Regions from separate parts of the Paenibacillus sp. FSL W8-0439 genome, predicted to be linked through region 1. Evidence: a T-box and tRNA genes for the amino acid it is inferred to sense, from the RefSeq annotation. Region 1 holds a T-box; the other regions hold tRNA genes.
The links. The T-box of region 1 lies ahead of leuS (leucine--tRNA ligase). A T-box ahead of a tRNA ligase gene usually reads a tRNA of that ligase, here a tRNA-Leu.

Region 1 (2,205 bases):
AATGTATCTGGACGGGTTGTAAATACTGTGAGTTGTTCGTCATAGCCTTCAATTGGAAAATGAACCTCTGCTCCGGTAGACTTACCAATCCAGTTCCGCTGCATATCCTTAATGCTTTCGGACCAGTCCAGTTCCTCCAGATCGTCAAGCAAACGATCGGCGTATTCCGTAATTTTCAGCATCCATTGACGCATGGGTTTGCGGATAACCGGATGGCCGCCACGCTCACTCTTACCATCAATTACTTCTTCATTCGCCAGTACCGTTCCCAGTGCTGGGCACCAGTTCACGGGCACTTCAGCTACATAAGCGAGGCCACGCTTGTACAGCTGGATGAAAATCCACTGTGTCCATTTGTAATAATCAGGATCAGTTGTGCTGATTTCACGATCCCAGTCATATGAAAAGCCAAGTGATTTGATTTGACGGCGGAAGTTATTTACGTTCTTCACCGTAATTTCGCGTGGGTGCTCGCCTGTATCCAGCGCATGCTGTTCGGCAGGCAGACCAAAGGCGTCCCAACCCATCGGATGCAGTACGTTGTAGCCACGCATTCTTTTATAACGTGAAACAATATCTGTAGCTGTATATCCCTCCGGGTGGCCTACATGCAGACCAGCTCCAGACGGATACGGAAACATATCCAAAGCATAAAACTTCGGTTTACCCGGTTCTTCCCCAGTGCGGAACGTTTTGTTCTCATCCCAATATTTCTGCCATTTTGGTTCAATACTTTGCGGTTGATAGCCGTGCTTCGGCTGTGTGTCTGTCATTGTCTTTTCCTCCTCAAACGGTATGCAACAAAAAAACCTCTGCATCCCGTAGCGTGTCAGCGCTAGGGACGAGAGGTTATATTCCCGTGGTACCACCCTAGTTAGCAGAAAGCGTTCTTCGCATTCTACTCCCTTTGCACCTGATAACGGAGGTGATCCGATACGTATTAATAACAGGATACTGACACCTATATAGGTGCTTTCCTGCGTTGGACGCATATCTCCGAGGTGAGTTCGCTTTGCACTGTCAACCGGCTTGCACCACCCGCCGGCTCTCTACATGTCCAGACAAAACTACTATTCCTCATCAGCGACTATTTAACCGTTAATAATGGCACTATTATATTGAAAACCGCGAAAAAAGTCAAATAAGGACTACATTTGATACGAAGCGCCATCTTCATACTAGTTGTCCATGACACATGAATACGAATGTTTTATAATAACTCCAAGTTGCAATGGTTCAAGTTGAGATGAGATAAGAAAGGTGAGTGGAGACATGGCACAGATTAAAATTTTCGGGACAAAAGAGAAGCTAAATCCGATCAAAAAGCAACTTTCAGAGGTGATTCACTCTGCCGTGGTGGATGCGTTCAATTATCCTCCAGACAAGAGGTTTCATCGTTTTTTCCCTATGAATCATGAAGATTTTATATATGCAGATTGTCGCTCCGACGCATACACCATTATTGAAATCAGTATCTTCGAAGGCAGAACGACAGAAGCTAAGAAGCAACTCATCAATCTGTTATTTCAAAGAATTAACGATCTTTTGGGTATTTCTCCACAGGATCTTGAAATTACTATATTTGAAACCCCGAAACAGAATTGGGGCATTCGGGGTGTACCGGGTGATGAACTTCAGCTGAACTATAAAGTGAATATATGAGAGCAAAAAGACGCCCTTCATGACTTCATGAAAAGCGTCTTTCTTTTTCTATATTAGCTCAATGAATCCTAGCTATTTTACAGCGACATAAAAAAGTCTCGCCGCGTCATCTGCTGCTTCTACCCATTCAAAATCTGCATATACCTTCACATCACGAAAACCCGCTTTGGACAATTCTGCCTTCATCCAGGCTGGATCATAAGCACGCTGTACATGAATTTCCTCAAAACGCTGGTACAGATCGCGTCCTTCATGTTCTGCTTTCGCAAAGATACTGAGATGATGCTCAATTTCACAACGGGGAGTGTCTAATGCGCATGTCCAGATATACGAAATAGAGCGTTCATCCAGTACGAATGGTTGTTCTTCATCATAACGCAAAAATGTCTGGGGATGATGTACATCAAACAGAAAGGTTCCACCAGGCTTCAGACCAGCATACGTTCTGCGAAAAGTAGAAATGATATCTTCTTCCTCAAGTAAATAATTCAGGCAATCGCAAAAAGAAATGACAGAATCCACGGGCTCCGGTAAAATCCATTC
Region 2 (2,205 bases), 2.4 Mb from region 1:
TTGTTGTTAATTTGAAATTACGTCTTGAATCATACACCCGTGCAAGGAAGACTGTAAAGCTCAACGGCAAGGCTATAAATCACCCTTTAGAGCATAGAAGATTAAGGATAACGCTTACAACCAACCTATGCTTCTCGTATCTCTCTAAAACTCTGTATTTCACCTCTTTTTGAAAATGAAAGGCATGTCAATATTGGCGTAGGGTATGGTACGGTTGCCCTTTATTTATAAAAAAGAAAGAAAATGCGCTATATGTACTAGATAATTATCGAATGAACCCTCTTTTATAAGAAGAAACACCTCAATTTGCTCCATTTGAAGTGCGATTTACCGTTTTGAACAAAAGACGATTTTACAATGCACAATGTCTGTAGACTCTTCTGGACTTGCAACCCCTTGTTGAATTGTTCACAATTTAATTGTAGAATATTGAATTAGGAGGGATATCATGAGCGTATATAAATATGATGCACAGACCCTACAAGGGGCACAAATTCCGTTATCCACATACGAAGGGAAAGTTCTTCTTATCGTGAATACTGCCAGCAAATGTGGGTTAACCCCCCAGTACAAGGCGCTACAAGAGCTATATGACCAGTATCATGAACAGGGGCTCGAAATTTTGGGATTTCCCAGCAACCAGTTCGCCAAACAAGAGCCGGGTTCCAGCGAGGAGATCTCCGAGTTTTGCCAACTCAATTACGGAGTGACTTTTCCCATGTTCGCCAAGACAGATGTTAACGGTGATCAGGCACATCCTCTATTTCGCTACCTGACCCACACTGCTCCAGGCGTATTAGGCTCCAAAGCGATCAAATGGAATTTTACTAAATTCTTAATTACACGAGAAGGTAACGTATTTAAGCGTTATGCGCCGCAAACCACTCCAGACAAGCTTGTAGGAGATATTAAGAAGCTTTTGCAGAAAAACTGACAATCTTTATGCATTACAGTTAACGAGCGGTCCGTTGTCCATACGACCGCTTCTGTGACGGGAGGATATGACGAAAAGTATTTAACAAAAAAAGCATCCCTTCACGTAAAACGTGTCAGGATGCTTTTTCAACTGGGTACTGCATATAATGCGGTCGAGAGGACTCGAACCTCCACGGGCGTACGCCCACTACCCCCTCAAGATAGCGTGTCTGCCATTCCACCACGACCGCATGTCATAATGTATTGAGGCAACAGATTTATTATACTCTCTCAGCAACAATTTGTAAACAAGAATATTATAATTATTTTTAATGTAACTTTATATAACATATATAAGCAATAAAATTATTTAATTTGACACAATAGAGCTGTAAGTGTAAAAATATATTACATAAATGTTCGATTTCTTATTACAAATCAATATTCAAGTCAAATAACATCACACAAATATTCACTTCAAGGAGGCGAACCGTCCTGCATAAAGGTAACCGGTTGCTAAACTACGCATTATTGTTGGACCCTTCCTTACCTATTGGTGGTTTCACCCGTTTCTACGGATTGGAGGAGCGTTTCCGCGCCGAACACCTGAACAGTCTTCAGGATCTGAAACATTACATGCGAGACGATTGGTATCCTCAAATCACAACCCTTGACGGCATGGCCATTAAAAGTCTGTATGCAGCCATCCAGCAGAATGACGGTTGGCGGATCGCCCTTATTGATAAAATGTTGCACACCCAACATCCTTCCTCGCAGCATGTAAAAGAGTCGCGACTTTCTGGCCAGCGACTGCTCAAGCTCACCAAGGCTCTTTATCCTTGGCTCGCATTTGACCAACTGGAAGACACACTCACTCAATACAATGCAATTGGCACACTCGCTACTGTCCACACTTGGATTAACTCCCTCCTCGGAAGCGATATAGAACAGACCATTCACGGCTATTTTGCCACAGCGGTATCCTTCTGTATCGAAGATGCCTTTAGACTGCTCAATCCTCCTTATGAGGAAAAAAATCCTCTTATCGATCATATGACCAGCGAGTTGCTTACCACCTGGAAGAAGATTAACAAACCTACGCCAAGCTCATATCAGCGCCATCTTTTCCACAGCCATCGGACCAGCTCCTATATCACTCAGCCACCCTATATGAGCCATAGCAGCCAATTGAATGCATCCAGACCCTTTTCCTCCTCCGTCCTATTTAAACACCTTCCAGCATCCCTCTGATGCGTCGTTTACCAATCTAGCAGTCACAATAAAAATACT
Region 3 (2,205 bases), 180 kb from region 1:
GTTCAACGTTATTGAATTGTTAAAAGATCTTGGAATGTCACTCAAAGAAATCCAGCAGTATATGAAACACAAATCACCTGCCAGCTTTTTATCTTTAATGCACCAACAGAAAGAGAACATTGTTAAAAAAAGAAAAGAAATTGAAATGACGGAAAGAATCATCGACGCAAAAATAGAACTCATGGAAGAGGCATCACGGTTAGATTTTCACCAGATTTCTCTTGAACAACACACAGAAGCAACACTTTATCTTAGTAAAAATATAAAAAATATTTCGGAAGAAGATTTTGTGAGAGTGGTTTCAGAATTTGTTGACGAATTATATGTATCATTTCTCGATACAGGATATCCTATTGGGGGTATTACAAAAAAAGAGCAAGTATTGAAGGGTGAATATACGAACTACAGTTATCTGTACATAAAGCAACCTAATCCTCGGGAGGACTATCCTTATTTGAAAACTAAGAAAGGATATTTTCTAACGGGCTACCATATTGGTGAAGAAAAGAGCATTCATGAAACCTATGATCGACTTTTTTCGGAAATGGATCGACTAAACTTATCTTTAGGAGATTATGTTTATGAAGAATATATATATGATGCCGTGGTAAAATACCGGGAAAAAGATTATATTACCAAAATTATGATGGAAGTCATATTAGAATAAGGGTAGGCTCCTACTTTACCTCAATCTCTCCTTCATCAGGCTACGAAAAATAATCCTCTAGCGGATATTAGTAACGAGGATAAGAAAGGCGTAAAGAGAACAGAAAAACTATTTTGAGGAAGAAGCAACCAAAGTTATTGATGCGTTAATCAAGAGCGACTCAGTCTGAAGACTTTACCTTTCCATAAAAAATGAAGCCTATGAGGTATGCAGATATGCATATAGAGGAAGTATCCACTCATGTCAAAGCTATGCGTAAATCCAAAAATTTGTCCCCAATCCGTCCCCAAAAGTGAAAATGGCACTCGCCCCTTATGATATGGGTTTTAGATCTCAACCCCTAAAAAAAGCAAAAAGCCCCTGATTATCAAGGGCTTCATGCAATAAACTAGGATGCCGAGGACCGGGATCGAACCGGTACGGTAGTCACCTACCGCAGGATTTTAAGTCCTGTGCGTCTGCCAATTCCGCCACCCCGGCAAGCATTTAGGAACGCTATTTTACACTTACTTGTTCTTGTCTTACAAGTATCTGAGAAGCTTACTTACTAAGAAGTGTTCTCGTTATGTAAATGTCGTTCATCTGGGCACCAACTTATAATACGATATTTTTATCAAATTGTAAAGTGTTTTTTTAAAAAATAATAAAATTTCTCTTTTTGTATAACTTGTGCACATTTGAACTACACTAATAAACGTCTTTCCAAACCACCAGAAGGGGTGTTACGAATGCGTGAAGGTATGATTCCAGCTGTTCTTGGGACGGTAGTATCGGCTTCAGGCGCTGTGTTGCTGAGCAGTAAGTACAAACTTGCAGCTACAGGCATTCTCGGTTTCGGACTGGCTCATGTTGTTCTGGGAGCGATTGATTTGATTGAGCATCGCTAGTTGTTTGGAAAGTACCGGGCGGGATTTATCCTTCCCGGTTTATTTTATAAGCGTTTAATATGGAGCATAAGCGTTTATGTAAAGTGTAGAACTGACCATGCCTAAGAAGGAGCGTGTAATGTGCTATGAAAAAACATAATTCAAAAAAAAAGAGTCTTACTGACGATCAAATCGAATATAAACAATCTCTGGATAAGCGTGAACCAGGATTTGATCGGATTCCTGACCCTGGTGCCGATTCACCTGCAGCTACCGATATGATTGATGAAGCCGTAGGCCGTGGAATAGACAAACTACGTAATGATTTTACAAAATAAAGCATGAATTATAAGTCACAGGTTTTTGTTAAGCATCACTTGAAGATAAGCATGATCCAACCAATAATTGAGATCCACAGCACAATGCTGATGGAGAGTCCACACAAGAGACCAAAAGAGAAATTACCTTCACTCTTCGGCATAGCACTGCCAAATTTCAATCTAAGCTTCATTTGATTCCAGTTCATAGAACCCCCTCCTTAAGTTCTATTTCGGAATATGAAGCTTATTTTTGTAGACCTATAGTCATGTTTTTAAAAATAAAAAAGGGGTTTTTGTCCTATCAACCTGAGCGCGGCAACAGAATTACAGCTATGCCTACTAAACAAATCAA
Region 4 (2,205 bases), 2.0 Mb from region 1:
TGATCATCCGGTAGTGCTGGAGGTTGAGCCGCCAGTGGATGAATGGTCACGGAGAAGAATCGGTTTTTACGAACGATTGGGATTCCATCTGAACCATTTTGAATATGTACAGCCCCCTTTAAGAGAAGGACAGGCGGATCTGCGGCTTCAGATTATGAGCTATCCAGGTGCGTTGGCTGAATCGGCGTTTGCTCCGTTTAAAGAGACTTTATATACCGAAGTTTATGGGCTTAAATAAGAGACTAGACAGCTAGTAGATAAAAGTAAAAGGCTCTGCTTATACCGTATGGGTACGGGAGCGGGGCCTTTGCTCTAAAAAGCTAGATGTGCTTCATTGTCGTTAATGTTTTGTCCATACCATCACAAATTCCTTCTCACCAGTCTCGGCATCCACTGACTCTGCTTGAATGGTAAATCCATTTTTAGTATAAAAGTTAAATGCTTTGGTGTTTGACTGATACACCTTTAATTGAATTTTCTCATGCTGTTGCTTAACCCCATCTAATAGTAACTTGCCATAGCCTTTTCTTTGAGAATCAACCCGTATAAACAGAGCAGCCAAGTATCCGTCCATCATGGAAATGAAGCCGCCGATCGTATGGTCATCTTGTATGATAACGTAGTTTTGAGCGAGGGGAAGGTACTTGTTCTCCATCTCGGCAGCTTGAGATGTCCAATACTGCGGAGCAATAAAATGATGGGCTTCTATAGAAGCATCCAGCCAGATGGCTACCAGTTCCTTTAATTCTTCTACTTTCGCAGGTCTAATCGACATTGTAACGCCTCTTTTCACAATATGTAATCGTATCTATAGTAGAGTATGATGAAATAAAAAAGACCGTCCGTGGACGGTCTTTCTACCCGTGGCGCTTAATTAAAGCCTTGATCCGTATCCCGCGCCTCCGTCAACTCTGCAAATTAGAGAATAACGGACCGGGTAAGGGATACGCTCAACATATGATTATTGATGTTGACGCACCTCCTTTCCTGATGCATTCATCTTACCATATCTGGTTGGTGATATCCAGTGATTTTCTTATATTTACTAGCATTATTCATAGAAAATATAATATAAATCGGCTTGCTTTTAAGCTCTATTCAAGATATAATCTTAATTACGGTGATTAAAGTATCGCCATCAATACATAGTATGCGGTCGTGGCGGAATTGGCAGACGCGCACGGTTCAGGTCCGTGTGGGCTAACCCCCCGTGGAGGTTCGAGTCCTCTCGACCGCATTATACCTAACAATTACAGGTTCTTGGATTGGCTGAATGCCTCCAAGAGCCTGTTTTTATATGGTTAAGATGCGTGCTATTAAACAGCCATTTTATTTATGCTGGAATATATATTTAATATAATCTTTTGCACTCTGGTTAATGTCTTCATCACTTGCTTGAAACGAGGCTCCGAAGACAGCGAAATAGGGTAATGTTACGGCGCCCACATGTACTGCGCTTGCTTTAAAAGGGGCTATAACTTCATCTACCGTAAATGTAACGGAACCAGTAGATAAGTAGTTTTCTTTTTTATCGCCAATCGACATGGCGATCCCTAGCTTCTTTCCTTTTAACTTATCACCTTTTGAACCATAAGCCCATCCATGGGCAAAAACATCATCAAACCACTTTTTTAATAAAGGAGGGTAACTATACCAGTATAAAGGGAACTGAAATATGATATTGCTGTGTGCTTCAAGTAACTTTTGTTCTTTCAAAACATCAATATTCCAGTTGGGATACTTTTTATAAATTTCATGAATTGTAATTTCATTGGAATATCGAAGCGATTCTTGTTTCCATCTTTGATTTACTCTGGAATTTTCAATATTCGGGTGTGCTAAAATTACGAGAGTCTTCATCATCAATCACCTTTCTTACATCGCATCATTTGCTTTTTGTGGATACGTATTATTATTCTGTAGGCTATAAAAAATGTAAATACACACAATAAAGTAATATAGTTACTTGAAAGTGTGCGTGGTACTTAGAGTGAAGATATGTGATTATAAAATGAATTCGATAAACTTAGTTATTTTAGTCTTGAAGAGGTGGTCGTATGAAACAATATAATTTAGGCATAGAAGCAACACTGGAGATCATCGGAGGTAAGTGGAAATCCTTAATCATATGCTTATTAATGTCTGGTAGAAAGAGGACCAGTGAATTACAGCGTAGTATTGCAGGCATTTCTCAAAAGGTTCTTA

Region 2: it encodes a tRNA-Leu, which carries the amino acid that the T-box ahead of leuS (leucine--tRNA ligase) is inferred to sense. The anticodon was not compared.
Region 3: it encodes a tRNA-Leu, which carries the amino acid that the T-box ahead of leuS (leucine--tRNA ligase) is inferred to sense. The anticodon was not compared.
Region 4: it encodes a tRNA-Leu, which carries the amino acid that the T-box ahead of leuS (leucine--tRNA ligase) is inferred to sense. The anticodon was not compared.

What each region holds. Positions count from the first base shown of each region.
Region 1 is NZ_JBBPAK010000001.1:3,910,408-3,912,612, forward strand. It holds gene leuS (leucine--tRNA ligase) at 1-773, opposite strand, end outside; T-box leader at 835-1,093, opposite strand; gene MKX36_RS16715 (tautomerase family protein) at 1,273-1,662, shown strand; gene MKX36_RS16720 (class I SAM-dependent DNA methyltransferase) at 1,735-2,205, opposite strand, start outside.
Region 2 is NZ_JBBPAK010000001.1:1,488,528-1,490,732, reverse strand. It holds gene MKX36_RS06345 (glutathione peroxidase) at 449-934, shown strand; tRNA gene MKX36_RS06340 (tRNA-Leu) at 1,084-1,166, opposite strand; gene MKX36_RS06335 (urease accessory protein UreF) at 1,429-2,166, shown strand.
Region 3 is NZ_JBBPAK010000001.1:3,728,801-3,731,005, forward strand. It holds gene MKX36_RS15890 (MerR family transcriptional regulator) at 1-667, shown strand, start outside; tRNA gene MKX36_RS15895 (tRNA-Leu) at 1,062-1,147, opposite strand; gene MKX36_RS15900 (hypothetical protein) at 1,396-1,554, shown strand; gene MKX36_RS15905 (hypothetical protein) at 1,680-1,871, shown strand; gene MKX36_RS15910 (hypothetical protein) at 1,907-2,059, opposite strand; gene MKX36_RS15915 (YnfA family protein) at 2,155-2,205, opposite strand, start outside.
Region 4 is NZ_JBBPAK010000001.1:1,880,496-1,882,700, forward strand. It holds gene MKX36_RS08215 (GNAT family N-acetyltransferase) at 1-238, shown strand, start outside; gene MKX36_RS08220 (N-acetyltransferase) at 341-775, opposite strand; tRNA gene MKX36_RS08225 (tRNA-Leu) at 1,153-1,237, shown strand; gene MKX36_RS08230 (NAD(P)H-dependent oxidoreductase) at 1,330-1,860, opposite strand; gene MKX36_RS08235 (winged helix-turn-helix transcriptional regulator) at 2,058-2,205, shown strand, end outside.